3 regions of the Arthrobacter tumbae genome follow, and region 2 is predicted to be linked to each of the others. Evidence: predicted binding sites of a transcription regulator. Region 2 holds the regulator's gene; each other region holds the start of a gene.
What was found. Region 2 encodes HrcA, which represses chaperone genes, less so after heat shock. Its sites were predicted from a motif close to TTNGCACTCGNNNNNNNCGAGTGCNAA; they were not measured.
Positions count from the first base shown of each region.

Region 1 (2,264 bases), 1.9 Mb from region 2:
GAAGGGTTATCTGCTGGCCGCGCTTGAGTGCTGAGAAGTCGGCGAGCGAGGAGTGCTGTGAGGTCATGGGAAAGGCCCTTCCTGAAGTGTGACTGACGCCACACTATGGGCCGTTCCTGAATGTTTGGTGAATATGAACTGGGTGATTACCTGACGGTTAGGCAAAGGTTATCGAATAGATAGCTAAGCACGCTTTCTATTCCGCCGAGCCTATGGCACGCTGGCATTACAAATGGCGGGACATATTGTCCACAACTCGCAGGATCACGCGCCGGAGCCCGCCAGTCCGGCCACTTTAGAGGGGATAGTGCAATGGCATCAACACATTCAGGATCGGGTGTTGGCACCCGGACAAACATTCAGAAGGCCGCACTCGCGGTGGGCGTGGTGTTCCTCCTGGTCGGAGTGCTGGGTTTCATTCCCGGTATTACCAGCAATTACGACACGCTTCAGTTCGCTGGTCCCGAGTCTGAGGCACAGTTGCTTGGTCTGTTCCAGGTTTCCATTCTGCATAACATCGTCCACCTGCTGTTTGGCGTCGCGGGCGTCGCGATGGCGAAGACGGCAACCGGCGCTTACAACTTCCTGTTGTGGGGCGGCGTTATCTACGCGGTGCTCTTCATCTACGGGCTCATCATCCCGAGTGATTCCGCAGCGAACTTCGTTCCGCTCGATGCTGCGGACAACATCCTTCACCTTGGTCTGGCGATCGGCATGATCGGGCTGGCGCTCGCACTGCGGGACAAGCACCGCACCGTTCGGGATCGGTAGTCGCGGCTCCAAGAAGCTATAGACAAACAGAACGACGACGACGGGCCGCAACCCGCCGTCGTCGTTCTGTTTCTGGTGTGTGTAGCTTTCTGCGAACGGTTTAGGATTCCACTGCCCGGTCGGTCCGCACCGGCTGGGCGTCCTCGCCGGAGACCACCTCGATCTTGCGGGGCCTTGCGCGCTCACTGACCGGGATGGTCACGCTGAGGACGCCGTTTTCGTAGCGCGCCGAGATGGCATCGAGGTCGATACCCTGCCCGAGGTTCAGTTGCCGTAGGAAGGATCCGCTCTCACGCTCGCGGGTCAGCCACTTGACGCCCTCGGCGTTGCGCAGGGTGCGCTCGGCGCGGATGGTCAACAGCTGGCCGTCGACGTCGATGTCAACAGATCCCGGATCGATGCCCGGGAGGTCAGCGCTCAGGATGTAGTGGTCGCCCTCGCGGTACAGGTCCATCGGCATCAGCCGCAGACCTTGGCGCGGATCCAGAAGTGCGCCGGCCACGCGGTCCAGTTCACGGAATGGGTCGAATTTCATTGCCATGATGGTTCACTCCCTATGAGTCGATAATCTTCACTATTAGGGTTGAGTGCGGTTCGCTCAACCTGACAAGAGATTAGCACTCGCATTAGTGGAGTGCTAACCGTTTTTGTTCGCTGAAAACGAACTTTTGAAGGCACAAAAAAGCCCGCCCCGCGTGATGCGGGACGGGCTGTCACGGTGCCTGCGCGGGGCCTCGATCCCCGGGCCTTCCGCGTGTGAAGCGGATGCTCTACCAGACTGAGCTACACAGGCGAATAGTTCCCAGTCAGTTTAGGTCATGGGTGGACGGATCATGCAAACGCGAAGGCCGGTAGATATTCAGGCAAACACTAAGTAGCCTGACTATTTCAGGCTGTTCCAGACGAGATATCCACTTCTCGAAGTCAGCGAAGGAGATTGGTCATGGACGATGAGGACATTCTGGCGCGGATCCAGGCGCTGGTAGACAAGGAACACGAGCTGCGGGATTCACCCTCGGGTGACGATGCTCCAGGCGACGACCGCCGGAGCAGGCTTCGGCGGGTAGAGGAACAACTCGACCAGTGCTGGGACCTGCTGCGTCAGCGGCGGGCCAAGGAAGACGCAGGAGAAAGCCCCCAGGAGGCGGAGCCGCGGCCCATCGACCAGGTTGAGGGCTACCGCCAGTAAGTACACGACTCTATGGAAGGAACACCTATGGACGACCTCAAAGCTTTTGCATTGATCTGTACCCTCACCCCTTCGCCCGACGCCTCGAGCAGTGATGTCATGGCCAACCACATCCTCGGCAAGCTGCAGGAGCAGGGAGTGACGACGTCGTCGGCCCGGGTAGTCGACCACAACGTCGCCCCTGGTGTGCAGATCGACATGGGAAACGGGGATGAGTGGCCGCAGCTCCGTCAGCAGATCCTCGATGCGGACATCTTCCTCCTGTGCGCACCTATCTGGGTGGGCCACATGAGCAGCCTGGGAC
Region 1 is NZ_JAFBCC010000001.1:1,672,827-1,675,090, forward strand. Features, by position in the region: gene JOD47_RS08005 (hypothetical protein) at 1-67, opposite strand, end outside; gene JOD47_RS08010 (DUF4383 domain-containing protein) at 313-771, shown strand; gene JOD47_RS08015 (Hsp20/alpha crystallin family protein) at 872-1,312, opposite strand; tRNA gene JOD47_RS08020 (tRNA-Val) at 1,491-1,564, opposite strand; gene JOD47_RS08025 (DUF2630 family protein) at 1,715-1,960, shown strand; gene JOD47_RS08030 (flavodoxin family protein) at 1,988-2,264, shown strand, end outside.
Region 1: a site for HrcA is predicted at 1,386-1,412, ahead of JOD47_RS08015 (Hsp20/alpha crystallin family protein). Genes of this name have one in related genera too.

Region 2 (2,264 bases):
GGCGGCCCGCGGATGGGGTGAAGTCCCGCACCGCTGCTGCCAGGTCGTCCACTCCATGCAACGGCTCCACCACGATGCCCTCGACCCGCAGGTCGTCTCCCCACACCTTCTCCACGAGCTCGGCATCGTGTTTGCCCTCGACCCAGATCCTGCTTGCCCGCGCTGTGCGGGCCCGCTGTCCCGCAACCCGGACGGAGCCCGAGGCAGTTCTCAGCTGTGTTGCGGACTGCGCGCGCGCGGCAACCATCTCAACCGGCGAACCTTCATGGTGGAAGCCGAAGCCGAGCGGGAAGGTGCGCCGCTTTCCGTGGCGGTCCTCGAGGACCATCACGTGCATTCCACCGGACTTCTCTGTCCGGAGAATCTCGCCCACAAATCCGCTTTGCACGTCTTCAAGGACGACGCCGGGACGGGCTTCGACCTGCGCGGTTGCGGTCGGCCGGGACTGGGTGAGGTCTTGCGCCCCCCACTGGTGATACGACATGTGACTTCGCTCGCTTCCGCAAATCCCTGCCTTCGGAACAGGCACAGCCAATGCTAACAATCGCCCCGAACGTATTAGACTTGGCACTTGGGTGTGTTGAGTGCTAACTCAACTGACCGGGCATCGAAGTACATCGGAGGTGAACATGAGCGAGCCCAGACGGCTTGAAGTCCTGCGGGCCATCGTTGAGGATTACGTCCATTCCCGTGAGCCAGTGGGATCCAAGGCACTGGTCGAGCGCCACAGGCTGGGTGTTTCTTCGGCGACAATCCGCAATGACATGGCACTTCTGGAAGAAGAAGGCCTGATCACCGCTCCGCATACCAGCTCCGGGCGCATTCCGACCGACAAGGGCTACCGTCTGTTCGTCGACCGGATTGCCGAGGTCAAGCCGCTGTCGGCGCCGGAGAAACGGGCCATCCGCGCACTTCTGGAGAGTGCCGACGACCTGGACGACGTCCTGGAGCGCACCGTCCGCCTGCTCGCCCAACTCACCAATCAGGTTGCGGTGGTGCAGTATCCGCATCTGGGTGCGGCGTCCGTCCGCCACATTGAACTCGTGCTGCTCGCTCCCGGCCGCGTACTCGTAGTGCTGATCTCCACGAACGGCGCGGTACAGCAGCGTGTGGTGTCCGTTCCCTCCGAGGCACAGGAGAATGATCTGGCCGACCTGCGTCAGTACTTCCTGGAGCGGGTATCGGGTGTTCGCCTGCCGTCGGTTCCACAGGAACTTGCTGCATGCATCGCGGAGCTTCCCCCGTCGCTGCAGTCTCTTGGCCAGGCACTTGGCCACAGCCTGGAACAGCTGTCGGCCGCCAACCGGGAAGACCGTATTGTGCTGGCGGGCACGGCCAACCTTGCCCGCTCAACCCTCGATTTTCCCTTGACCATCGGTCCGGTCCTCGAAGCCCTTGAGGAACAGGTCGTCATGCTTCGGTTGCTCTCCGAGATGGGCCAGGATGCGCTCGGGATCTCCGTGCGCATCGGCCGGGAGAATCCGTACGGCGGGCTGGCCGAGGCCTCGGTGATCGCTACGGGCTACGGACCGGATTCCCTGGCGAAGGTGGGGGTCCTTGGACCCACCAGAATGGATTACCCCACCACTATGGCTGCCGTGAGGGCCGTCGCACGCTACCTTTCCCGCATCCTCGATGAATCATGACCGGATGACGGAGCCCATGAACCCCAGCCGCTCACGCGGTGAGATAACAGGAAGTGATGTGCAGGAGTGAGTAATCACTATGAGGTCCTTGGCGTTGCACGCGATGCCAGTGGCGAAGAAATCAAGAAGGCCTACCGGAAGCTTGCCCGGAAGCTTCACCCGGACGTCAACGCCGGTACGGAAGCGGCTGAGGAGTTCAAGCTCGTCACCCGCGCGTACGAGGTCCTGTCGGATCCCCAGAAGCGACGCGTCTACGACACCACCGGCAATGAGAACGGCACCGACAACGGATTCGGCGCGGGCTATTCCGGCTCCGGCTTTGCCTTCCAGGACATCTTCGAGACATTCTTCGGCGGCGGTGGCCCCAGCGGCCCGCCATCGCGAACCCAACGCGGACAGGACGCCCTCATCGCCGTCCGGATCGATCTCGAAGATGCGGTCTTCGGTACCAACAAGAAAATCGAGGTGGATTCGGCGGCGGTGTGTCCAACCTGCGACGGATCGTGTACCCAGCCCGGCACGTCGCCGAGAACCTGTGATATTTGCGGCGGATCCGGTCAGGTGCAGCGCGCGGTTCGATCCATCCTGGGTCAGGTAATGACCACGGCGACCTGCGGC
Region 2 is NZ_JAFBCC010000001.1:3,540,547-3,542,810, reverse strand. Features, by position in the region: gene JOD47_RS16680 (DUF3097 domain-containing protein) at 1-484, opposite strand, end outside; gene hrcA (heat-inducible transcriptional repressor HrcA) at 630-1,646, shown strand; gene dnaJ (molecular chaperone DnaJ) at 1,713-2,264, shown strand, end outside.

Region 3 (2,264 bases), 1.2 Mb from region 2:
TTTACGCCCACTCAATCCAAGGATTTACCGCCACATGACCCAGTACCCCCGCGACGAATTCGACCAGGTTCCCGAATCCGCCGCCCGGCAGGGAGTCCACCGTGAGCGCATTGTGCCTCCCCGGTCAAGCGGTCTCGCGCTGAAGGTCGTCGCCGGGATTCTGGTCCTTGCGGTTGGCCTGGCCGCCTATTTCCTCTTTCCGCGTCTCGGCCTCGGGCAGGCCAGCGAAGTCACGCCGGAGGGCACCAGATCTGCACCGATGCCGTCCATCACGGCCGAGGGTGCGGCGGCCGAACCCGGCAAGGACCCCAGTGCTTCCGCGGAGCCCACGGAGTCCTTGTCGCCCGGCGCGGCCCCCACGCCCGGTGAGGAATCGACTTCCGCGGAAGAGCCGACTGCCGGTGAGGAACTGTCTTCCGAGGAGCCTTCCCCCGAGGCAACAGAAGCGGCAGCAGTCATCGACCGCGCGCAGCCGGTTGCCGTGTTGAATGCCACGGCAGTCAGCGGGCTGGCAAGCACTGCTGCGGGCAGGCTGCAGGCCGACGGCTGGACCGTCACCCAGATCGGCAACTGGTCCGGCCAGCAGCTGCAGGGATCCATCGTGCTCTATAACGGTGAGGAGCAGCGCCCCACCGCTGAGGCGCTCGCCGGCGCCCTTGGTATCGGCGTTGTCCAGGGCGACGCGGGTTTCGGCAATATCACCGTGGTGGTCGGCCCGGGCTTCCAGTGAGCGTCTCGGTTAAGGATCAATAACATTCACTGTGTTCTCCGTCACTGCTCCGGAGTTCTGGGATTAGATGTATCTCAGCCCCGCCGTCAACAGCTAAGCGGGGGATCTACATAGTGGGAGAACAACATGGCGCAGGGAACCGTTAAATGGTTCAACGCTGAAAAGGGATACGGCTTCATCACTGTCGATGAGGGCGGGGTGGATGTTTTTGTGCACTGGTCCGCAATAGACATGGAGGGCTACCGTGCGCTCGACGAGGGCCAGCGGGTTCAGTTCGAAATCGGAGAAGGTCAGAAGGGGCCGCAGGCTGAGGCCGTGCGCCTCGCATCCTGAGCGACCCACGCAATAACAAACAACGACGGCGCGCTTCCCCTGTGGGGGTGGCGCGCCGTCGTCGTTGTTTTCCTCAAGGCGAAACAGCTTGCACTCGCAGTGTGTGAGTGCTAATTATTGACTTAGCACTCACGTGTGACGACTGCTAAGACGCCACACCGGGAGTGAACCAGGCAACCTCTGTGGTGAGGGCTGGTTGGGGAGGTACAGAGATCCTCCCGGATCAGCCCATCCGTCGCGGGCATCACAGGCCGGTAGCAGCATACGCACGACCGTCCCGAAAGGACCTACGCCGTTATGGCCAAGATCATTTCTTTTGATGAAGAGGCACGCCGCGGCCTCGAGCGCGGATTGAACATCCTCGCTGATGCAGTCAAGGTTACGCTCGGCCCCCGCGGTCGCAACGTTGTCCTTGAGAAGAAGTGGGGCGCTCCCACGATCACCAATGATGGCGTTTCCATCGCCAAGGAGATCGAACTCGACGACCCGTTCGAGAAGATCGGCGCCGAGCTGGTCAAGGAAGTTGCGAAGAAGACCGACGACGTCGCCGGTGACGGAACCACCACCGCCACCGTTCTCGCCCAGGCACTCGTCAAGGAAGGCCTGCGCAACGTGGCCGCCGGTGCTGATCCGCTGAGCCTCAAGCGCGGCATCGAGAAGGCCGTTGACGCAGTCACCGCCGAGCTCCTCGCCTCCGCCAAGGAGATTGAGACCAAGGAAGAGATCGCAGCCACGGCGTCGATCTCTGCCGGTGACCAGCAGATCGGTGACCTCATTGCTGAAGCCCTCGACAAGGTGGGCAAGGAAGGCGTCATCACCGTCGAGGAGTCCAATACCTTTGGCCTCGAGCTCGAGCTCACCGAGGGTATGCGCTTCGACAAGGGTTACATCTCCGGTTACTTCGTCACCGACGCAGAGCGCCAGGAAACGGTCCTTGAGGACCCCTACATCCTGATCGTCAACTCGAAGATCTCCAACGTCAAGGACCTCGTCGCTGTTCTCGAGAAGGTCATGCAGTCCGGCAAGCCGCTGCTGATCATCGCCGAAGACATCGAAGGCGAAGCACTCGCCACCCTCGTGGTCAACAAGATCCGCGGCACCTTCAAGTCCGTCGCCGTCAAGGCTCCGGGCTTCGGCGACCGCCGCAAGGCCCAGCTGGCTGACATCGCCATCCTCACCGGTGGCCAGGTCATCGCCGAGG
Region 3 is NZ_JAFBCC010000001.1:2,303,857-2,306,120, forward strand. Features, by position in the region: gene JOD47_RS11080 (LytR C-terminal domain-containing protein) at 35-730, shown strand; gene JOD47_RS11085 (cold-shock protein) at 857-1,063, shown strand; gene groL (chaperonin GroEL) at 1,361-2,264, shown strand, end outside.
Region 3: a site for HrcA is predicted at 1,186-1,212, ahead of groL (chaperonin GroEL). Genes of this name have one in related genera too.